One region of the Photorhabdus sp. RM323S genome, then DNA from elsewhere that is predicted to be linked to it. Evidence: riboswitches for the same ligand, from Rfam matches in the RefSeq annotation. Region 1 holds a riboswitch; each other region holds the start of a gene.
What was found. A riboswitch is a leader RNA that binds a small molecule or an ion and turns the genes downstream of it on or off. The one in region 1 is predicted to bind thiamine pyrophosphate.
Positions count from the first base shown of each region.

Region 2: it holds a riboswitch for thiamine pyrophosphate, as region 1 does, so the genes downstream of both, thiB (thiamine ABC transporter substrate binding subunit) here and thiD (bifunctional hydroxymethylpyrimidine kinase/phosphomethylpyrimidine kinase) in region 1, are expected to answer to the same signal.
Region 3: it holds a riboswitch for thiamine pyrophosphate, as region 1 does, so the genes downstream of both, thiC (phosphomethylpyrimidine synthase ThiC) here and thiD (bifunctional hydroxymethylpyrimidine kinase/phosphomethylpyrimidine kinase) in region 1, are expected to answer to the same signal.

Region 1 is NZ_JBHFKZ010000006.1:127,176-135,825, forward strand. Features, by position in the region: gene baeS (two-component system sensor histidine kinase BaeS) at 1-861, shown strand, start outside; gene baeR (two-component system response regulator BaeR) at 858-1,562, shown strand; gene ACGF7G_RS04970 (YegP family protein) at 1,660-2,004, shown strand; gene yegQ (tRNA 5-hydroxyuridine modification protein YegQ) at 2,205-3,581, shown strand; gene ACGF7G_RS04980 (DUF1240 domain-containing protein) at 4,766-5,059, opposite strand; gene fbaB (class I fructose-bisphosphate aldolase) at 5,566-6,615, shown strand; gene thiD (bifunctional hydroxymethylpyrimidine kinase/phosphomethylpyrimidine kinase) at 6,740-7,540, opposite strand; TPP riboswitch at 7,583-7,675, opposite strand; gene cspE (transcription antiterminator/RNA stability regulator CspE) at 7,791-8,000, opposite strand; gene pagP (lipid IV(A) palmitoyltransferase PagP) at 8,612-8,650, shown strand, end outside.
Region 2 is NZ_JBHFKZ010000001.1:107,709-114,953, forward strand. Features, by position in the region: gene thiQ (thiamine ABC transporter ATP-binding protein ThiQ) at 1-323, opposite strand, end outside; gene thiP (thiamine/thiamine pyrophosphate ABC transporter permease ThiP) at 316-1,920, opposite strand; gene thiB (thiamine ABC transporter substrate binding subunit) at 1,896-2,909, opposite strand; TPP riboswitch at 2,982-3,086, opposite strand; gene rppH (RNA pyrophosphohydrolase) at 3,200-3,730, shown strand; gene ptsP (phosphoenolpyruvate--protein phosphotransferase) at 3,740-5,986, shown strand; gene lgt (prolipoprotein diacylglyceryl transferase) at 6,062-6,937, shown strand; gene thyA (thymidylate synthase) at 6,934-7,245, shown strand, end outside.
Region 3 is NZ_JBHFKZ010000039.1:36,542-45,191, forward strand. Features, by position in the region: gene ACGF7G_RS15465 (thiazole synthase) at 1-655, opposite strand, end outside; gene thiS (sulfur carrier protein ThiS) at 657-857, opposite strand; gene ACGF7G_RS15475 (HesA/MoeB/ThiF family protein) at 854-1,603, opposite strand; gene thiE (thiamine phosphate synthase) at 1,626-2,264, opposite strand; gene thiC (phosphomethylpyrimidine synthase ThiC) at 2,257-4,185, opposite strand; TPP riboswitch at 4,294-4,419, opposite strand; gene ACGF7G_RS15490 (HAD family hydrolase) at 4,475-5,137, opposite strand; gene nudC (NAD(+) diphosphatase) at 5,298-6,065, shown strand; gene hemE (uroporphyrinogen decarboxylase) at 6,174-7,238, shown strand; gene nfi (deoxyribonuclease V) at 7,243-7,911, shown strand; gene ACGF7G_RS15510 (YjaG family protein) at 7,988-8,578, shown strand.

The DNA of each region.
Region 1 (8,650 bases):
TTATTATTATCCCGCGGCATGTTAAAACCCGTTAAGCGTCTGGTCGAAGGGACACATAAACTGGCGTCGGGCGATTTCAGTGTCCGGGTGACACCATCAAGTAAAGATGAAATCGGTCAGCTTGCCCACAATTTTAACCAGCTCGCCAGTACACTGGAAAAAAATGAGCAGATGCGCCGCGATTATATGGCCGATATTTCCCATGAACTGCGCACTCCCCTTTCCATCTTGCGTGGTGAACTGGAAGCCTTACAGGATGGCGTTCATAAACCAACACCCGAAACACTGAATTCGTTATTGGCGGAGATCACCACATTGACCAAACTGGTTGATGATCTACACCAGCTCTCTTTATCAGATCGCGGAGCACTGGCATACCGGAAAGAATTTATTAATATCAGTGAATTAATTCAAACAGCTATCGCATCTTGCCGTGGGCGCTTCTTTGATAAGCACATTCAGATAGATGTTAAATTACCGGAAACTATCATGATGTTTGCTGATCCAGGCAGATTGACTCAGCTTTTTCATAATTTGCTGGAAAACAGTCTTCGCTATACCACTGATAATGGAAAACTGACTATTGAAGGACATTCTGACGATAATCGTTTTATATTGCACTGGCAGGACAGCGAGCCGGGCCTGTTACCCGAACAATACCAACGGGTTTTTGAACGATTCTACCGCAGTGAATCCTCACGAAACCGTGCCAGTGGTGGCTCAGGGCTTGGGTTGGCTATTTGCTATAACATCGTTGAAGCACATAGCGGTACCATCTGTGCGGAACCCTCGCCTTTAGGTGGCCTGAGAATTATCGTAGAATTGCCGCTAATTGAGTCTCCTGACAGCGAAACATTATGAGTACGGAATTTGACCATTATACGGTTCTGATTGTTGAAGATGAGCCAAAGCTCGGCCAGTTGCTGGTTGATTACCTGCGCGCGGCGGATTACGAAACTCAATGGCTGTTGCGTGGCGATCAAGTTGTTCCCCACGTACAGCAACATAATCCAGATATTATTTTATTGGATCTGATGCTGCCAGGTTGTGATGGTATCTCTGTCTGCCGAGAAATCCGCCGCTTCTCTGACGTACCGATTATTATGGTTACCGCCAAAACGGAAGAAATTGACCGTTTATTGGGGCTGGAAATCGGCGCAGATGATTACATTTGTAAACCTTACAGCCCGCGTGAAATTGTCGCACGGGTTAAAGCCATGCTTCGCCGCTGTTACCGGCCACAAGATATTGTCAGACAAAGTGATCTGCACATTGACGAAGCCTGCTTCCAAGCGCGTTACTGCGATAAAATACTGGATTTGACGCCGGTTGAATTCCGGTTATTAAAAACGATGGCGAGTCGTCCAGGGCAAGTGTTTTCCCGCGATCAATTACTGAATAATCTGTATGACGATCACCGGATCGTGACAGACCGTACTATTGATAGCCATATTAAAAACCTGCGCCGTAAACTGGAGCAATTGGACAATGATAAAACGTTCATTCGTTCCATTTATGGGCTGGGTTACCGATGGGAAACGGATATCTGCCGTTTGTTATAACTGTCACACTTTAACCGAATTAAATTTCTTTCAACCTTTCGCCGGTCAGAAATTCAGCTATATTAAAAATACTTACCTATAATTGGAGGAATTTCTTATGGCTGTAGGCTATTATGATCTGAAAAGAACAAAAAACAAGCAGTATTACTTTAATTTAAAAGCATCGAACGGTGACGTTATCCTCACCAGTGAAATGTACACCACAAAGGCAGCGGCGAATAAAGGGATCCGTTCTGTCCAGGCAAACTCACCGGCAGAAAAAAACTTCGAAATCAGGGAACACAAGTCTGGCAAGCATTATTTCGTGCTGAAAGCCAGGAACTATCAAGTCATCGGCATCAGCGAATCTTTCGATAATGAAACCATTGCCAAACAGGGCCTTCAGTCTGCGATTAAAAATGGCTCCAGTGAAAATGTCCGGGATTTGACAAAGTCAGAGTGATATTTTTTCATCATAAACTGCACCTTATCATTTGAAATCAATATTCAACTGATAAGGTGCATCTTCATCGACCAACAGAATTGAGCACTTCGAGCTAATAAATTTGTATCCTCAACAAATTAAGCGTTAGAATCCTCCGCCTTACCCTCACTTTTTGTAGTGAAAATTGCCACTGAACTCAGACCGAGAATTTTTTAACCATGTTGACTCCAGAATTACTTTCCCCTGCCGGTTCGCTGAAAAATATGCGTTATGCTTTTGCTTATGGCGCGGATGCAGTCTATGCCGGTCAACCACGTTATAGCCTGCGTGTTCGCAATAATGAATTCAATCACGAAAATCTGGCACTAGGCATTAAAGAAGCACATGAACTTGGCAAACGTTTTTACGTTGTGGTTAATATTGCACCGCACAATGCCAAACTGAAAACCTTTATCCGTGATCTAAAACCTGTGGTTGAAATGGGGCCTGATGCGCTAATTATGTCCGATCCCGGACTTATTATGCTGGTTCGTGAAGCTTTTCCCGCAATGGAAATTCATCTTTCCGTTCAGGCTAACGCGGTTAACTGGGCAACAGTCAAATTCTGGCAAAAAATGGGACTGACCAGAGTCATTCTCTCCCGTGAACTTTCTCTGGATGAAATTAACGAGATCCGCCGGCATGTTCCCGAGATGGAGCTGGAAGTTTTCGTACATGGTGCACTATGCATGGCCTATTCCGGTCGCTGCCTGTTATCCGGTTATATTAATAAACGTGATCCAAATCAAGGAACATGTACTAATGCCTGTCGCTGGGAATACCATGTTCAAGAAGGCAAAGAAGATGATATTGGTAATATTGTGCATAGGCATGAACCTATACCGGCAAAAAATATCGAGCCGACACTGGGAGAAGGCGCACCAACAAATAAAGTATTTATGTTTGAAGAAGCGAAACGTCCAGGCGAATATATGTCGGCTTTTGAAGATGAACATGGTACTTATATCATGAACTCCAAGGACTTACGCGCAATTGAGCATGTTGAGCGATTAACTAAAATGGGCGTTCACTCTTTGAAAATCGAAGGACGAACAAAATCTTTCTATTACTGCGCCCGTACAGCACTAGTTTATCGCAGAGCCATTGATGATGCTGTCGCAGGAAAACCGTTTGATCCAACTCTGCTGACAACGCTGGCAGGACTTGCTCACCGTGGATATACCGAAGGTTTTTTGCGCCGCCATACCCATGATGCCTACCAGACTTATGAATACGGCCATTCGATATCCGATACCCAACAATTTGTCGGTGAGTTTACAGGGAAACGAGTCAACGGATTGGCTGAAGTTGTGGTCAAGAATAAATTCATGGTTGGAAACAGCCTCGAATTAATGACACCATCAGGTAATATCCAGTTTACACTAGAGGCAATGCAGGATAAAAAAGGCCAACCAATGGAAGTTGCTCCTGGAGATGGGTATATTGTCTATTTACCAATCCCTAAACAAATTGATATTAATTACGCCTTATTAATACGCAATCTAAATGGTATTAGTTCTCAATATGCTCAACCGAATCGAGACGCAGACAAATAATCACCAATATACCATTCTAGTGATGATATATTTCTTTTTTTAGAAACAGATCACATCAATACTATTTTATTTACCGTAGTATTGTTGGTGAAAAATAAAAAACTAAAAAATTTTTACAGTAAGACTAGGAACCACCTCCTTGGCCGGCTCAATCTCCCTTGAGCTGGCCTTTTCTTTTTCTCTCCAATAAATAAAATCAATAAGTTACGAGTTTCATTTACATGATTAATTAAATAGATAAACTTAACTATTAAATTAATAAACCTTTATATTAATATGTTTCTTGTACTCTATGCATTAATAAGAAAATATTTCTATTTATTGAAATATCACACTATCTAAAGGAATTTAATTAAGATTTTTCACTGTTCAATAATTTACGAAACCCATCATGTTTAGAGCAAATATTATACGAATTGATAGAATTAATCAGGTGAAAATTATGAAAATAGATAATTACAATTTATTTATTATTAAAACTATTAGTTCAACATTTACCTCACTCTTCTGGTTATCAACACTGAACGGCTTCTGACTTCTGTTTCATATAGACATAATATTAACAAGGGTAAAATAACAAACATCGACCAAAAGCCGAACAATGCCGCACATCCCATATCTCACTAGAGAGTAAAAAATATCATCTGGCAATAAGCATTCCACCTTATCGATCAAACGCGACATCTTCTATCAACAGGTCAACAATTTGACAAAACACCGTTTGCAAACGAGCAATCAAGAAAGAAACGTCACAGGAGAAATGTTTTTTACCAATGGAAAAAAGCCAAATATCGCTATTTGCAATAAAAAACCATGAAGAATTTTCTATCTGTGAAAAAATCAAATTATATTTATATGTATTTCAATTAGTTAATTAATTGATAAATATAGTCTGAAACTAAAAATTTAGCAAAATGATTATCTCACTCTATAATCATTTTCATGAGAGGATAAATAACCACATTGATTGTCGCTTACAGGATGATATATATTTTAAAACCGTGACAGCCCAAAGTCTTATTTACCCTATATAATCAAGTAAAATAAATCATCAAAATAAAAACTTAAAAATATTAACATCTAACCTGATAAAGTTCATTAAAATAATATCATGATATATTGTATTTTTGTACACATTTCATGTAACCAATGAATTTATTATGCAAATGCACAATACAATAATATTAATTACATAGTTTAATATCTTTTACATAGGTATTAGGCGACATCCAAGATATTCTTTCACATACTAAATAACGCTCACTCTTTAATTTATAATCCTCATAGAAAGATATGGGAAAACTTAGAGAAATTGCAAAGAAAGCTATCACAGCCGAATATTTCACATAGGTGTCATGATATTTAGGACAGCGGCCAGTTATATTAACAAAAATAACAGAAACCATAAGATAGGTAATAAAAGGAAAAGAAAAAAATATAATAAAAATACTACTTGAGAATATTATTTCATCATCCACTTTAACTAAAGAAATTAAATTTCCTCCTATCAAGAAGAAAGCATATGACGCTAAAACAGAAAAAGTAAAGACAATAATTATATGTATAATCTTTTTTTATTTTCCATAACGCCCCCAGTTATAAAGAAATTGATTAAAATTAGCTTCTGGAGATCTTGGTTTTCTATCTATTTCTTTTTTGATTAAATTAATCACGGCAATTACGCTAGCGCCTGTCAAAAACAAGGTTGAAATAGCAATTACCAAATCCTATGAATATAACGAAAAATTTATATAAATTATGAGGATATATAACCAAATATATAAAGCTATTACACTTTCCCCTATATCACTTGCAAGCATAGCCACGTCGCTGTTACGTTAAATACCGACCCTTTTCAAGTAATAAACTTCGCTTTTAAAGCCGACCTGAAGCGATCCACTACCACTTCCCTCCTAATATAGCTTGTTATTCTGAAAAGGATAAATGACAATCAAAAACATCTTTTAAGAATTGGAGGTAAGACATGACTGATATCGCTAAGTTGTTAGGTAAAGATGCAGACAGTTTATTACAGCATCGTTGTAGTACCATTCCGAGTGAAAATCTTTATCTACCAGGCTCCGATTTTGTTGACCGTATCATGATCGACAATAATCGGCCAAATACAGTTCTGCGCTCCATGCAAGCACTGTTAAATCATGGTCGCCTTGCAGGCACGGGCTATTTGTCTATTTTGCCGGTGGATCAAGGCGTAGAACATTCTGCTGCCGCTTCCTTTGCCGCGAACCCTCTCTATTTTGATCCGAAAAATATTGTTGAACTGGCTATTGAAGCAGGCTGTAACTGCGTCGCCTCCACTTATGGTGTATTATCCGCCGTTTCCCGTCGTTATGCTCATAAAATCCCGTTTCTGGTTAAGCTGAACCACAATGAAACATTGAGTTACCCTGCTCAATATGATCAAACTCTATATGCCAGAGTTGAACAGGCATTTGATATGGGTGCTGTAGCCGTTGGCGCAACCATTTACTTTGGCTCTGCTGAATCACGTCGTCAAATTGAGGAAGTCTCAGCGGCTTTTGAACGAGCGCATCAATTTGGCATGGTCACGGTATTGTGGGCCTACCTGCGTAACCCCGCCTTCAAAAAAGAGGGCGTGGATTATCACGCCAGCGCGGATTTAACCGGTCAGGCTAACCATTTAGCCGCCACTATCGGTGCCGATATTGTTAAACAAAAAATGGCTGAAAATAATGGCGGCTATACTGCCATTGGTTTTGGTCATACCGATAAGCGTGTTTACACCAATTTGACCACCGATCACCCAATCGATCTGGTCCGTTATCAGATAGCTAACTGCTACATGGGTCGTGCCGGCTTGATTAATTCAGGTGGTGCATCCGGTGATAATGATTTGAGTGATTCAGTTCGTACCGCTGTCATTAATAAACGCGCAGGCGGTATGGGGTTAATCCTCGGTCGTAAAGCTTTCAAAAAATCCATGAAAGAGGGTGTTGAACTGATTAACGCGGTTCAAGATGTCTATCTGGATCAGCAAGTAACTATCGCTTAATAAGGCTTGTCATCGGTGATAATGAATAGATCGTGAAGACATTACGCATTTTGAGCCATATTGCTCTCATAGCATAGGCATCTTACCCTTCATGACGCATTATCACCGAATCAAGAAAACACTCTTACCACCACTGATGAAAATGATGTACAGGCCCAATTCCTGTTCCGACATCCAGAGAATCCGCCCGTTCTAATGCCGCCTGGAGGTATGATTTAGCAACAGGCAGCGTTGTCTGCCAATCCCGATAACGTGGACGCAAAGCCGCTAATGCAGCGGAAAGCGTACAGCCTGTACCATGAGTATGACGGGTATTGATTCTGGGAGCCGTGAAACGCCATTCTCCATTCTCCGTAAATAGCCAATCAGGGCTTTCACAGCCGGTAAGGTGTCCGCCTTTAAGTAAAACCGCTTCACATCCCAGTGATAATAATTTCCGTCCTTGTTTTTGCATGTCTGCTTCGGTTTCTGCTACAGAGCATCTCAATATGGTCGCCGCTTCCGGTAAATTCGGCGTCATCAACGAAACCTTCGGTAATAGCCGTTCAACAACCGCAAAAACCGCTTCCGGTGCCAGCAGCGGATCACCACTTTTTGCAATCATCACCGTATCTAATACAACATAAGGTACTGAATAACGGCTTATTGCATCTGCAACGACGGCAACATTGGCCGCATTAGATAACATGCCTATCTTGGCGCTATCGATTCTGATATCTGACAGTACAGACTCAAGCTGGGCAGCAACGAAAGCGGGATCTATGCCATAAACAGATTGCACGCCATGTGTATTTTGTGCGACGAGAGCAGTCATAACTGTTGTGCCATAAGCACCAAGCGCAGAAAAAGTTTTTAGATCAGCTTGAATACCAGCACCACCGCTAGGATCAGTCCCGGCAATTGTCAGTGAATTGATTCTTACCATAGGTACTCCTTCCCACCAGCAAAAGTAAAAGCAGGTATCAGGAAAAAGACACCTTGACTTCCCTACGCTGGCATTATCCAGATCAGGTATTACGGGTTCATCTCAGCTCAGTGAAGAGCACCCCGAGTCAAAACAAAAACACCCTATTAGATAACCAACAGGGTGATATCGGTATGTCATTGTTGCCAATAAAAAACCAATTAAGACAACAAATTTACTTCGTCAATTCAAAATGATTGACAAAAAGAAGTTATGCTGCTGTGACGTTTGCCGCAGAAGGACCTTTCTGACCGTCCTGAATTTCAAACTCAACTTTTTGACCTTCTGCCAAAGTTTTAAAACCTTCACTCTGAATAGCGCTAAAATGTACAAACACATCTTTGCTGCCATCAGCGGGAGTAATAAAACCAAAACCTTTAGATTCGTTGAACCACTTTACAGTACCAGTGATTTTTGCCATTTTAAGAATTTCCTTTGGATCACTTAATTCTAATTCGCCGTTCGGCGCAACATAAAAACCAGAGCGAGTTGCTGCTATTAGCTGCTATTAACAGAACCATATAACAGAACCGTACCTCGTTTACTCGAACGATTTATCACATATTCTTAATATGATGGCAAGCCATTTTTTATCAGCTATGGAGCTAACGCACATATTTAAAATTCTTAACAACAATTATTGTTTAACATAACCGCAAAAATTTGAAAATCCAAGGTTATCCTAATTAGCTTGCAGTTTATCCACTCAACAAAATCCCAAATCATATAAATAATTTTAATTTATTTTGCCTGTCTTATTATTAGAATCTTTATATCTATGGTATGTCTACAGGCGCGAACCACCACTCTTTGAGTGAAAGAAAGAGTCAACACATTTCCCAATATTCGTCAGTCCAAATATCAGTATTAAATATACTCATTTAATACATATAACATCTTAATATTAATTTCTCGTTTAAGTTTTATTGAAAATAGCAAGAGTAGAATCCTTGAATTTAGATGTTTGTCATATTTTTCGTGATGCAAAGGATCTTCCCAATTTATGTCGCCGGGGAATTGGAGCAATAAATAATGAAGTTTGATTTAACCGCAGCCTGTGCCCTATCAGTA
Region 2 (7,245 bases), on a different contig from region 1:
TGTTGCTGTTTGCTATTAAGGCGTAATCCGGGATGTAATCCCAACCCAATATTCTGTTCAATCGTCAGATGAGAGAAGAGGTTATTTTCTTGAAATAACATGGATACCGGGCGCTGAGAAGGTGGCGTATTGGTGTGATTTTCTCCATTCAGCCATACGGAACCTTTTTCTGCTGTTTGAAAACCGGCGATCAGGTTCAGTAATGTACTTTTACCTGCCCCACTGGGCCCAAGAATGGCGATACGCTCCCCAGCCTGAATCTGCAAGTCAAAGAGCATCATCAGATGTTCATAGGTGTAAGCCAAATTCTTAAGTTTAAGCATTACGTCGCCCCGGTAAGCGTTCAAGTAAACTAAACAGCATAAAACATAATAATAACAGCAATAAGGCGGTGACTGCGCCATCTTGACTACGGTAAGCCCCTATTTGCTGGTACAGATAGAAAGGAAGTGTACGGAAATCTTCATTACCAAACAGCGCGACAACACCAAAATCCCCAATCGAAAGGACACAAGCAAAAGCCAGAGCTTGCGCCAGCGGGATTTTCAATGCTTTTAGCTCAATCCAACGCAGTCGGTTAATACCTTGAATGTTCAGGGATCGACACAGCGGATTATAGCGGGCTGCCAGATCTTTCATGGGATTATCCAGAACTTTCAATGCATAAGGAATCGCCATCAGTGCGTTGGTTAAAATCACCAGACCATAGGGTGAGCGGGGTAAGCCGATGGTGTCGTTAAGGAGTAGAAAAAAACCGGTTGCCAGCACGATGCCGGGCATAGCCAGGATCAACAAACCACTTATTTCCATCGCTTGTCCCCAGCGGGGTGAATAACGCAGGCACAGCTCGCGGCTGCTCCACAGCAACATCATCGTAAATAAAACACACAGTAATCCGGCGCCTAACGCAATCACAATGGATGTGATAAATGCCTGCCACAATACAGGCTGGCGTAATACGTTGAATAACCCGCTGTTCAGACCATCCACGACAACAGCCAACAATGGGGGAACCAGCAGTAACAATGCCGCGGTAATTGACATGCTGTCACAGATTTTTCTCAGCAAAGTATCCTGTGGATTACGCCACTGCTGTTGATTGCTATAGCCGATGGACAGAGCACTGTTAAGTTTCTGACTAAGAAGAACAAAACCAAGACAGCAAGTCAGCTGAATCAAAGCCAGTAACGCGGCACGGCCGAGATCGTAGTCATAGCTTAACGCCTGATAGATTGCCAACTCGACAGTTGTTGCCGCAGGCCCGCCACCTAAAGCCAGCACTGTGGCAAAACTGGCGAAGCAGAGCATAAAAATCAGCGCGCCGGTTGGCAGGATTTGGCGGCGCAGGTAAGGCCATTCAACGAAACGAAAATGTTGCCATTCACTCATGCCTAACTGTGCGGCTAACTGCCGTTGTTCCACCGCAATGTTTTCCAGTGATTGCAGTAACAGCCGTGTTGCCAGTGGCATATTAAAGAAGATATGCGCCAGCAAAATTCCCTTTAAACCGTAAGGTGTAAAATGGTAATTGATACCAGCCCATTCACAGAACTGCGCCAGCCAACCGACTCTGCCATAGACAGTCAGAATGCCAAACAGAGCGACCAGTACAGGCAAAACCAGCGTCATAGCACACAGGCGCAAAAACAAAGTTCGGCCTGGAAAATGACGGCGATAGAGTGCCCGGGAAAGAAAAATAGCGGGCATAACAGAAAACAGAGCCGATAAAAAAGCTTGCCAGAATGTAAAACACACCACATGCCACAAATAGCGATCTTCTGTCAGCAAGTACCAGTCGCCTTCAGGCGCGTTACACCAAAGTGTACCGAATGCCAGTAAAGCGACCAATAGCAAAAAACCGGAGGCAATCGCCCCCGGCAACAGCCATCCGGCTATTAGCGGCTGACAGCGCTTTGCCATGCACGAATCCATTGGTTACGGTGTTTTGCGACGTCTTCCGCACGGTACTGTAATGATCTTTCTGGTATTGAAAGCTGTGAATAAACTTCTGGTAGTTGAATATCAATGACCGGATACATCCAGTTAGTGGTTGGAATTTCCTGTTGGAAAGCTGGAGTTAATATAAACCGCATAAATTTCTGGGCAAGTTCCGGTTGCTTGCTGGAGGCCAGTTGGGCGGCAACTTCGACTTGCAAGTAATGACCTTCACTAAACGTTGCCGCAGCATAATAGTCTTTCTTCTCAGACAAAATGTGATAGCCCGGTGAAGAGGTATAGCTCAGGACCAAATCGCCTTCGCCTTTCAGGAACAGACCATAAGCTTCACTCCAGCCTTTGGTGACTGTCAGTGTTTTCTTTGCCAGTTTTTGCCAGGCTTGTGGGGCATCATCACCATAAATTTTCTGCATCCACAACAGCAAACCTTGCCCTGGTGTGCTGGTACGGGGATCTTGATAGATCACTTTCCAGTTATTGTGACTGTTGATCAGTTCATCCATGCTCTTTGGCGGATTTGGCAACGTATTTTTGTTGTAAATGAAAGCAAAGTAACCATAGTCATAAGGAATAAATACGTTGTTATTCCATGGCACAGGCAGTTTCAGTTTGCGGGTATCTACTTGGCTTTCAGTGAACAGACCGGTTTGTTGGGCCGCTTGAATCAAGTTGTTATCCAGACCAAGGATAATATCGGCAGCCGTTCGCTTTCCCTCCATTCTGAGGCGATTGAGCAGGGACACACCATCTTCCAGAGCAACAAATTTCAGTTCACAGTCACATTCAGCTTCAAACGCTTTTTTAATCGCAGGCCCTGGTCCCCATTCGGTGGCAAAAGAATCATAGGTGTAGACAGTTAATACCGGCTTTGCCTGTGCAACCTGACTCAATAACAAAGCAGAGGCTGACAGTACCGTCAGTACGATTAATTTCGAAAATAACGTCTTAAACACTTTGCTCTCCTTAATTTAAGAGGATTGGCAAAGGATCTGAGGGCGCGCTAAACGAAAAGATAATTTCAGTGAAACAATTAGCAGCTCAAATCCCTACGCCAGTATTAGCCAGATCAGGTTCGGCGGGTTTACTCTCAGCAAGACTGTTTTAAACAGCCAGCACCCCGTTGAGATGGCGCTATTGTAGAGATTTAGCTAGCGACTGCAAAGTCCAATGATAGAGGTTTACCACTTGAGGGTAGTGTGAAACAATTAGTCATCTTTCAAATTTAGTTTATTGAGGTAGTCTGGTGATCGATGATGATGGCTACCGCCCGAATGTAGGAATTGTAATTTGTAATCGACAAGGCCAGGTTTTGTGGGCCCGGCGTTATGGGCAACATTCCTGGCAATTCCCTCAGGGGGGGATTAATCCGGGGGAATCACCAGAGCAGGCTATGTATCGGGAACTGTATGAAGAAGTGGGTTTGGGCCGGAAGGATGTACGCGTTCTGGCCTCTACCCGTAATTGGTTACGTTACAAATTACCCAAGCGTTTGGTGCGTTGGGATACAAGACCTGTCTGTATTGGTCAAAAACAGCGGTGGTTTTTATTACAACTACTTTGTAATGAAGAAGATATTAATGTGCAGCACAGTAATACCCCGGAGTTTGATGGCTGGCGCTGGGTCAGCTATTGGTATCCTGTCCGGCAGGTTGTCTCTTTTAAACGTGATGTTTACCGGCGTGTGATGAAAGAATTTGCTTCGGTTGTGATGCCAATGCAAGAAAGCATATTGTTGTCGCGTTCTTCATATTCTTATCGTCGCAAAAGAAGTTAGGTTAACACCATGCTTATGCGCTTACGGGAAATTGTTGAAAAAGTTGCTATGGCAACCAATCTGGCCGAAGCGCTTGAGCTATTGGTGAATGAGACTTGCCTGGCGATGAGCACAGATGTGTGCTCTATCTATCTTGCTGATCATCAACGGCAATGTTATTACCTGATGGCAACCCGAGGATTGAGGAAACCCCGGGGAAGAATTGTCAGCCTGGCATTTGGTGAGGGAGTGGTTGGGCAAGTTGGTCAATTATCTGAACTGATTAATTTGGCGGATGTACGCAGCCATCCCAGTTTCAAATACCTGCCTCAGGTTAAGGAAGATAACTTCCGTGCTTTTTTAGGGGTTCCGGTTATTTATCGTCGTCAGTTGCAAGGGGTTCTGGTCGTTCAGCAGCAGGAACAACGCTTGTTTAATGAAACCGAAGAATCCTTTATGGTGACGCTTGCGACGCAGCTGGCCGTGATCCTTGCTCAGGCTCAGACCAAGGGCGTGTTTGGTCACTACCGGCAGACTCGAATTAAAGCGTTGGCAATTTCTAATGGCATCGTCATGGCCCAAGGGTGGCAGGATTGTTCCCAGCCCTCACTTGAACAAATTTTTGAAGCATCAACCCTTGATCATGCAGCGGAACGTTCTCGTCTGATTCAGGCACTTGAAGATACGATGGCGGAATGCCGGCGGCTCAGTAGGCGTTTTACTACCGGTTCTCAAAAAGAGAGCGCTGCGATTTTTGATCTCTATTCCTACCTTTTGAATGATCCTCAATTGAAACAAGATCTGTTTTCTTGTATTGAACAAGGGTCTGTCGCGCAATGGGCGGTTAAACAAGTTATTGAGAAATACGCAGAGCAATTCACCCGCTTACAAGACGCCTATATGCGGGAAAGGGCATCGGATCTGCGGGCACTTGGGCAACGATTACTGTTCCATCTGGATGATTCACCGACTGTCAGCCATCAGTGGCCTAAATGGTTTATTCTGGTTGCTGATGAACTGAGTGCTAACCTATTGGCAGAAATGCCGCAGGAAAGATTAGCCGGGGTTATTGTTCGTGATGGCGCGACGCATTCACACTCTGCCATATTGGTTCGTGCGATGGGGATCCCGGCCATTATGGGGGCTGATATCCAGCCGGAACTCCTGCACAATCGTATGCTGATCCTTGATGGTTTCCGTGGCGAAGTTTTTATTGAACCTGAACCGCTGATTTCTCAGGAATATAAACAGATCATCGAAGAAGAAAAAGCACTTAGCAAACTGGCTGAAGGGGATGTTGATCGGGAAGCGCGTCTCAAAAGTGGTGAGCGTATTCTTGTTCAGCTTAATGCGGGGTTGAGTCTGAAATATGAGTTACAGATAGGCAATAATATTGATGGTGTTGGTCTCTATCGAACCGAAATACCCTTTATGTTGCACAGTGGTTTCCCCTCCGAAGAGGAACAAAAAGCCCGTTATCAGGAGATGCTGCAATTATTTCCCGATAAACCGGTGGTATTGCGTACACTTGATATCGGTGCGGATAAACAACTGCCATATATGCCCATCAGCGAAGAAAACCCTTGTTTGGGGTGGCGCGGTATACGGGTGACACTGGATCAACCGGAAATTTTTCTTATTCAGCTTAGGGCTATGCTCCGAGCTAACGTTAATCGCGGTAATTTGAAAATACTTCTGCCCATGATCACGAGTATGGAAGAAATTGATGAATCCAAGCGGTTAATTGACAGAGCGAAAGAGGAAGTTGAGCAAATTCTGGCACGTCAGATACCTACGCCGCAACTTGGCGTGATGATAGAAGTTCCTTCGGCTATTTTTCTCTTGCCGCAACTAAAAAGCAGAGTCGATTTTGTTTCTATTGGCACCAATGACTTGACCCAGTATCTGTTGGCCGTAGATCGAAATAACACCCATGTCGCTTCCCTTTATGACTGTTTGCACCCGGCTGTAATTCGGGCATTAAAACTGGTATTTGAAAATAGCCGGCAAGCAGGTCTTGCTATCAATATTTGTGGTGAAATGGCAGGTTCTCCTATGGGTGCTCTGCTATTAATTGGCCTTGGCTATCGTAGCCTGAGTATGAGTGGTTGTAGTGTGCCAAGGATTAAATATTTATTACGTCATTTGGAGAGGGTTCAGGTTGAGAAATTGATGACTGAAATACTACAGGCTGAAACCAGTGTAAGAGTAAAGGAGCTGTCAGCAGCGTTTATGGAGCAGCATGGGATTGGTGGTTTGGTCAGAGGCGGAATTTAATCCGTTTAACGGCTTATACTATGATTCGCAATCATTTGCTTTAGGGTATTCATTTTAAATATTAAGTGGGGAACGATGAGTAACAACTACCTGGCATTTCCTAATATTGACCCGGTTATTTTTTCAGTAGGTCCCGTATCCCTTCATTGGTATGGTTTTATGTACTTGGTAGGGTTTGTATTCGCCATGTGGCTGGCGACACGCAGGGCCGCGAAACCCAATAGTGGTTGGGCAAAAAACGAAGTAGAGAACTTGCTCTATGCAGGTTTTGTTGGCGTCTTTGTTGGTGGCCGTCTTGGCTACGTACTGTTTTATAATCTCCCTGCCTTTCTCGATAACCCGCTTTATTTGTTTAAAGTTTGGGATGGAGGAATGTCTTTCCACGGTGGCTTGATGGGGGTTATCTGCGCAATGTGGTTATTTGGCCGCAGAACTAAACGCCACTTCTTACAAGTTGCTGATTTTATTGCACCGTTAGTCCCTTTTGGCCTAGGTATGGGGCGAATTGGCAATTTTATTAATGGTGAGTTATGGGGGCGTGTCACATTGGATACACCGTGGGCTATGCTGTTTCCAAGCTCCCGTGGTGAAGATATGGCACTGGCAGCAACTGACCCTTCACTGTTATCCATACTTGAACAATATGGCGTTCTTCCCCGTCACCCTTCACAACTCTACGAAATGGCGTTAGAGGGGATCGTCCTGTTTATTATTTTAAATTTATATATCCGTAAACCTCGTCCAATGGGTAGTGTTTCCGGCCTATTCTTAATTGGCTACGGTGTTTTCAGGATAATAGTGGAATTCTTCCGTCAACCGGATGCACAACTGGGTTTATTCGATGGGATCAGCATGGGACAAATTCTTTCTGTTCCAATGATCCTTGCGGGAATTTTAATGATGATATGGGCATACAAACACCAAGGTAATAAGGTACAAGAGGTAAAATGAAACAGTATCTGGACTTAATGAAAAAAGTGCTTGAAGAAGGCACTCCGAAAGCAGACCGCACCGGGACGGGGACTGTCTCCATTTTCGGGCATCAGATGCGTTTCAATTTGCAGGATGGTTTCCCACTGGTGACAACTAAACGTTGTCATATCCGCTCAATTATTCATGAGCTTCTTTGGTTCCTGGATGGTGATACGAATATCAAATACCTGCATGAAAATAGTGTCACTATTTGGGATGAATGGGCGGATGAGAACGGCGATTTGGGGCCTGTGTATGGTAAACAATGGCGTGCATGGGGAACGGCA
Region 3 (8,650 bases), on a different contig from region 1:
CCTGTGCCATTTTTACTGGGTTACGCGCGACGGCAATAGCGGTATTGACCAATACGGCATCAGCCCCTAATTCGATTGCTTCCAGTGCATGGCTTGGTGCGCCGATGCCTGCATCGACAACCACCGGCACCTGTGCTTGTTCAATAATAATTTGCAGGAAATCCCGGGTTAGCAGCCCCTGATTAGAGCCGATCGGGGCTCCTAAAGGCATAACCGCTGCACAACCCGCTTCTTCCAGGCGTTTACACAAAACAGGATCAGCACTGCAGTAAGGCAGAACGATAAACCCGTCTTTGACCAGCATTTCAGCGCCTTTAAGCGTTTCGACCGGATCAGGTAGTAAGTATTTCACATCAGGATGGATCTCCAGTTTGATCCAATTTGTTGCCAATGCTTCACGGGCCAGACGGGCTGCGAACAGCGCTTCTTCTGCGGTTTTGGCTCCAGAAGTATTTGGCAGCAATTTGACGCCAAGTTTTTGTAATGGCGCTAGAATAGCGTCATTACCTCCCTGTAAATCAATGCGTTTCATCGCCATCGTGACAAGCTGACTGCCAGAGGCGGCTATAGCCTGAATCATTAAATCTGAATTAGCGAATTTGCCTGTACCAGTAAACAAACGGGAATCAAAAGTAGTATCAGCGATCTTTAACATATCAACCTCCGGCAATAACCTGAAATAAAAGGATATTGTCCCCGTCATTAACTTGGTGTGTATTCCAGTTCGAGCGCGGAATAATGGTTTGATTAATGGCCAATGCAGTTCCCGGTTGCGTTCGTTCAAGTTGTTCCAGTAATTGCTGTAGAGCCAGAGGCGCGGTAAGCTCCATCAACTGGTCATTTATAGTAATTTTCATGCCATATCTCCGCAGATTGGGCATTGCCGCGATTGACTGAGCTGTAGCGTGCTCCAGCTTTGCTGCTTACCATCAAACAGTCGAAGTTTGCCGCTCAACGGAGAGGGAAGTCCGCTTAACATTTTGATGGCTTCCAAAGCCTGCAATGTGCCGATGACGCCGACTACCGGACCTAATACACCCGCAGTTCGGCAATTACGTTGTGGTTCTTCCTGATCAGGGTAGAGGCAGGTATAGCAGCCGTGAGGATAAGGGGGTTCAAGCACCATAAGCTGACCGCTGAACCCAACGGCACTGCCGCTGATTAAGGGTTTTCGTGTTGCTACACAAGCTGCATTGATAGCATGGCGGGTTGCCATGTTGTCACAGCAATCAAGAACCAGATCGACCTGTTTTACGCTTTTTTTCAGCGATTCCACATCTTGACGTTTATTAAGAATAGTTATTTTTACCAGTGGATTCAGTGCATTGAGCTGATTAGCTGCAAGTTCAGCTTTTGCCGAAGGGATATCCTCTGTGCGGTAAAGGATTTGTCGTTGTAAATTGGAGACGTGCAGTTGGTCATCATCAGCGAGATAAATTGCTCCCACACCGGCCGCAGCGAGATAGAGAGACGCAGGGGCACCCAGCCCCCCCAAACCGACAATCAATACGCGGCTGGTTTTCAGTTTTTCCTGCCCTTCTGGGCCGATATCTTCCAGCAACAGTTGTCGGCTGTAACGCATAAATTCTTGATCATTCAGCATAAGAACCTCTCAATATCTTCAACTAAATGCCTTCAATCAGATGAAGCAATTGTGACGTTGCCTGACGCCAATCTTTTGCTTTGGTAATTGCGCTGACCAGCGCTACACCACCAACTCCCGTTGCAACGACATCCGGCACACGTTCAAGAGAGATGCCTCCGATAGCGACAGTAGGATAATCCGGAGTGTTTTCTACCTGTTGTTTTAGTGTTTCCAGCCCTTGTGGAGAAGAGGGCATTGTTTTGGTCGTCGTCGGGAAAATATGGCCGAGGGCGATATAAGATGGACGTAAAGATTTTGCCCGTGCCAATTCTTGTTCATTGTGAGTGGAAACGCCTAACCGCAATCCGGCTTCCTGGATTGCATTCAGATCGGCGTTATCTAAATCTTCCTGCCCCAGATGAACACCGTAAGCGCCATGTTTGATCGCCAGTCGCCAGTAATCGTTAATAAATAAACGAGCGTTATATTGGTGGCCCAGAGTAATGGCCTGCTTAATCTCTCCCTCGACTTGATCTTCTGGCAGGTCTTTGATTCGTAATTGGATGGTGGTAATTCCTGCCTTTAACAGGCGGGAAATCCATTCCAGCGAATCCACGACCGGATACAGCCCCAATCTGTGTTCAGTCGGGGCAAATGGGGCATTAGGCAGATTACTCATGAGATACACCCTCCGCACTGTGATACAGCTCGCTGCCGCGGGCGCGGAATTCTTCTGACATCTGTTCCATACCGGCGGCATAATCGCGTACTTCCTGAGAGATCTTCATCGAGCAGAATTTAGGCCCGCACATAGAACAGAAATGAGCAATTTTGCCGGAGGCTTGTGGCAGCGTTTCATCGTGATAGGCACGTGCGGTATCGGGATCGAGCGCCAGATTAAATTGATCTTCCCAACGGAATTCAAAGCGTGCTTTTGACATAGCGTTATCACGGATTTGTGCACCTGGATGGCCTTTGGCCAGATCGGCGGCATGAGCCGCAATTTTGTAAGTAATCAGCCCTTGCTTAACATCGTCTTTGTTTGGCAGACCAAGATGTTCTTTCGGTGTTACGTAACAAAGCATAGCGCAACCAAACCAACCAATCATTGCTGCACCAATACCCGAAGTAAAATGGTCATAACCTGGCGCAATATCTGTCGTCAGTGGTCCAAGGGTGTAGAAAGGGGCTTCATGACAGTGCTCCAATTCTTCGGTCATATTGCGACGAATCATCTGCATTGGTACATGTCCGGGGCCTTCGATCATCACCTGAACATCATATTCCCAGGCAATTTTGGTCAGTTCGCCTAATGTATGTAACTCGGCAAACTGGGCTTCATCATTGGCATCTTGAATAGAGCCGGGGCGCAAGCCATCTCCTAAGGATAGAGAAACATCATAAGCAGCACAGATTTCACAAATCTCGCGGAAATGTTGGTAGAGGAAGTTTTCCTGATGATGAGATAGACACCATTTCGCCATAATTGAACCACCGCGGGAGACGATCCCGGTCAGGCGTTTGGCTGTCATCGGTACATAGCGCAGCAGAACGCCTGCGTGAATAGTGAAGTAATCCACTCCTTGTTCAGCTTGTTCTAGCAAGGTATCACGGAACATTTTCCAGGTGAGGTTTTCCGCTATACCATTAACTTTTTCCAGAGCTTGATAAATGGGGACTGTACCGATAGGAACCGGGCTGTTACGTAAGATCCATTCGCGGGTTTCGTGGATATAACGGCCAGTGGAGAGATCCATTACCGTATCCGCACCCCAACGGGTAGACCAGATCAGCTTTTCCACTTCCTCTTCAATAGAAGAGGTCACTGAAGAATTACCGATATTGGCGTTAACCTTCACCAGAAAATTACGACCAATAATCATGGGTTCTGATTCAGGATGATTGATATTGGCAGGAATAATTGCCCGACCTGCCGCGACTTCCTGACGGACAAATTCTGGTGTGATATTTTCTGGCAACTGAGCGCCGAAGCCTTGTCCGGCATGTTGTTGGCGTAGCACATCACCGCGGATACGTTCACGCCCCATATTTTCCCGTAGTGCAATAAATTCCATTTCCGGTGTGATGATGCCTTTACGGGCATAGTGCAATTGAGTCACGCGTTTGCCTTTACCGGCTTTTAGTGGATGAGGGCGGTTATTGAAACGTAAATGAGCGAGGCCAGCATCCGCCAGACGTTGCTGAGTAAAATCAGAACTGAGGGTGGTAACAGGTTCAGTATCTTGACGTTCGTCAATCCATTGCTGGCGCAGTTTAGTTAACCCAACATGCACATCCAGCATGGAATCAGGATCGCCATAAGCGCCGGAAGTATCATAAACAGGGATAGCTTCGTTTTCCTCATATTGAGGTTCTTCTTTGGTTCCGCCGATCAGAGTCGGTGATAACTGAATTTCCCGCATTGGGACTTGGATATCGTCACGTGGACCTTGGAGATAAATTCGTCGTGAGTTAGGGAACGCGACTCCCTGAATAGAATTAATAAATTCTTGAGCGGCATCACGTTGAACTTTACGTGGACGTGACGGGCCGGGTTTTGGTGAAATATCAGTTGCAGGGATAACAATATTATTAGACATAGCAAATTCCTAACCGTGTTATTGGGAAAGTTGCTTGTCTGGAGCTCGCAGGGAGTAATAATTGATAGCTGGATAGACTCTTGGTAAGAAAACTGGGTGAGCCGACAGCGGTTGATTACTCTTGTTCCCTTCGCGGGTCTTAACCCGATCAGGTTCCGCGGATCCCGAATTAACGGTCTCAGCCTGTGTATGCTGTGATAAAACAGTCTACGCTAGGCACTCCGACAAGAAAGTCATCAGTAGTATAGAAGGGATTATGAAAACTACAACCCTTACTGAATGAAAGTATTTACAATGACCAAGTTAATTGTTCCCAGCCATGTTGTTGTGCCTCAGCTTGCAAACGAGCATCAGCATTGACGGTAATCACCTCATTGGCAAACTGACACATTGGCAGATCATTAATCGAATCACTGTAAAAACGGATAGTTTCAGGATGACTATTTTGTTGCTCCAGCCATTGTTTCAATCGTTTTACTTTACCTTCACGAAAAGTGGCAATGCCGTCTATTTTGCCGGTATAACAGCCGTTTTCTATTACCATATCAATGCCCAACGCGGTGTGAATACCAAATTCGGCAGCAATCTTTTTCACAATAAAAGAGACCGTGGCTGAGATAATAATGACCGGAACCTGCTGTTGTTGATATTCTTCAAGCAGCGCTTTAGCTTGTGGATAAAACCGAGGTCTGATTCTTTCTGCGACAAATTCGGTTAGCCAGGTATCAACTCGTTCTTGCGGAACCCGATGCAATGTTTGCAGGCTAAATGCCAGATAGTCATTCATATTCAACATACCTGCATTGTAATCAGCCATCATTTTTGCATCTGCTTCGATAAAACAGGGATCGGTAATTATGCCTTTTTCCCATAAGAATTCTGTCCATATAGCGCTGGAATCACCGGAGATTAAGGTGTCATCTAGATCAAACACTGCAAGCAGTTGTGGCATGATGTTGTGTTCCTCAGGTCAAAGCACATTGATAGCTGAGGATCATGCCTGTCACTGCCAGATCAGGCAATACAACATATAACAATAAGACACTCTTTTTCTGATGAAAAAGCGTATGATTTATACACATATTAAAATAATTTAAGATGTCATAGTGATGATGCAACAACAAATTACAGGTACAGAATGTGGCTGGTGGATTATCAGCGATGAAAATCATATTTGGCTTCCTGAAGGGGAATTACCTTTTGGAATTGCTGTTCAATGGTCATTGCAAGGAAAAATAGCGTGGCCTATTGGTGAATGGCAGGGCGAAAAAGTTTGGCTTATTTGTCAGAAAATGGTTTCAGATATGGTTTCGCTGCGGCAAATTATTTCAAGTGATAGCGGGTTGTTTCAGTTAGCTGGCCGTGGGGTGCAGTTGGCTGAGTTTTATCGTTCTCATCGGTATTGTGGTTATTGCGGTAGTGAAATGCGCCATGGTTCCAGTGAGTGGGTCTGTTTGTGTCATCACTGTGGAGAACGTTATTATCCGCAGATTGCACCTTGTATTATTGTGGGTATTCGTCGGAATGATAGGATTCTACTGGCGCAGCATCAGCACCATCGTGGGGGGATGTACACAGTACTGGCGGGATTTGTCGAAGTAGGTGAAACACTCGAAGAAGCGGTATCCCGCGAAGTCATGGAGGAGAGTAATATTAAAGTCCGCAATTTACGTTATGTGGCTTCTCAGCCGTGGCCTTTTCCTCATTCATTGATGATGGCATTTCTGGCTGATTATGACAGCGGTGAGATCCGTCATGATCCGCAAGAGCTGATTAGCGCAGACTGGTATCGCTATGATCAACTGCCATTGATCCCGCCAGCTAATACGATTGCCCGCCGGTTGATTGAAGATACGGTTGCTCTATGCCGAAATGTGTAATGTATTGTTTGGCGCGATTCAACGGGAGAGATTTGTCTGTCGTGTTACAATGGACGCAAATTATTGCAGCCAGATAATATTGCGGCCAATAAATAAATGGAGCCTGTTATGAATGAGTTGAAAAACGACCGCTATTTACGAGCTTTACTGCGCCAACCTGTTGATGTTACACCTGTATGGATGATGCGTCAGGCTGGTCGTTATTTGCCGGAATATAAGGCTAGCCGTACCGAAGCAGGTGATTTTATCTCTCTGTGTAAGAACACTGAACTTGCCTGCGAAGTCACTTTACAGCCTTTACGGCGTTATCCGTTGGATGCGGCGATTCTCTTCTCTGATATTCTCACTATTCCTGATGCAATGGGGTTGGGACTCTATTTTGAGGCAGGCGAAGGCCCGCGTTTTAAATCCCCTATTTTGAGTCGTGCTGATGTGGAAAAACTGCCGGTTCCTGATCCTGAAATGGAACTGGGTTATGTGATGGATGCAGTGCGTACAATCCGTAAGGCACTGGTGGGGCAAGTTCCTTTGATTGGCTTTTCCGGTAGTCCGTGGACACTGGCGACTTATATGGTGGAAGGCGGTAGTAGTAAGGCATTCACTAAAATCAAAAAAATGATGTATGCCGAACCCGCCGTCATGCACTTATTGCTGGATAAACTGGCAGACAGCGTTACTCTTTATCTTAATGCCCAGATTAAAGCGGGTGCTCAGTCCGTGATGATTTTCGATACTTGGGGAGGCGTGCTGACGGGGCGGGATTATCGCGAGTTTTCCCTGCGTTATATGCACAAAATTGTTGATGGCCTGATCCGTGAAAATGAAGGCCGCCGTGTGCCGGTAACATTGTTTACCAAAGGTGGCGGGCAATGGCTGGAAGCAATGGCTGAAACGGGTTGTGATGCCCTTGGTTTGGACTGGACGACAGATATTGCCGATGCACGCCGTCGTGTAGGGAATAAAGTGGCTTTGCAGGGCAACATGGATCCATCTGTGTTATATGCCTCTCCAGTGCGGATTGAGCAGGAAGTTTCGACAATTTTGCAAGGTTTTGGTGTGGGTCCTGGTCATGTTTTTAACCTTGGTCATGGTATCCATCAAGATGTACCGCCGGAACATGCTGGTGTATTTGTTGAAACGGTACATAAACTTTCAGCTAAATATCATCAGTAGAAATATGATTAACACGAAAGCATTACGTCAGGAACAAATAGAAAAGGCTCAGCAAGTCATCCATTATGATGATTTTTCCTCACCAAAATTGATTGCTGGTGCTGATGTGGGCTTTGAACAGCAGGGAACAGTTACCCGTGCAGCTATCGCTGTTCTTTCCTATCCTGCCTTTGAACTGGTGGAGTATCAGATAGCTCGAATTGATACTACGCTTCCTTATATCCCCGGCTTACTCTCTTTTCGTGAATACCCTGCATTGATGGCTGCTTGGCAATTGCTGAAACACACACCTGATCTGGTCATGGTGGACGGCCATGGTATTGCTCATCCTCGTCGTTTAGGGGTTGCTAGCCATTTTGGCTTATTGGCGAATGTACCGACGATTGGCGTGGCAAAACGTCGTTTATGTGGTGAAAGTGAACCATTGGATGAGCAACCCGGCAGTTGCCAGCCTTTGATTGATAAAGAGGAGCAGATCGGCTGGGTATGGCGAAGTAAAAAACGTTGTAATCCATTGTATATTTCTACAGGACATAGAATCAGTCTTGATAGTGCATTGCTATGGGTAGAGCGTTGTGTGCGAGGCTATCGTCTACCTGAAACCACCCGTTGGGCGGATGGCATAGCTTCAAATAGAGCGTTTTTTGAACAAATGATGCAGAAAAATCCTTAAATTCGGTGTAAGCGTGTGGATCTTCTTGAATTTCAGGTAAACTGCGGAGCAAATTATGCATAATGAGTAAGAACTAATGTTACGAAACCCGATACATTTACGGCTGGAAAAACTTGAAAGCTGGCAGCATCTGACCTTCATGGCGAGTTTATGCGAACGGATGTATCCAAACTACCAGATGTTCTGTTGTCAGATTGCGTTCGCAGAACCTGCGCTTTACCGCCGTATTCTGGATTTGGTGTGGGAAATATTAGTTGTAAAAGATGCCAAGGTTAATTTTGATAATCAGCTGGAAAAGTTGGAACAAATCATTCCGTCAGCAGATGATTACGATATTTATGGTGTGTACCCGGCAATTGATGCGTGTATTGCATTAGGGGAAATACTCCATGCCCGTCTGGGTGGTGAGACATTGGAGCATACAATTGCTGTGAGTGAAATTTCAATTCGCACCGTTGCTATGCTTGAAATGACCCATGCCGGGAAAGAAATGACCGATGAAGAATTAAAAGTATTACCTGCCATTGAACAAGAGTGGGATATTCAATGGGAAATTTATCGCTTATTGGCCGGCTGTGAAGAGCGGGATATTGAGTTGATTAAAGGATTGAAATCTGACCTCCGGGAATCAGGAATTAGCAACATTGGTATAAATTTAACGCAGTAAAGTGAAAAAACGTGATTTAATGCTTTAAATGCCATGTTCAAAGGCTTCACTTTTGCCCCCACTCTGTTCTAC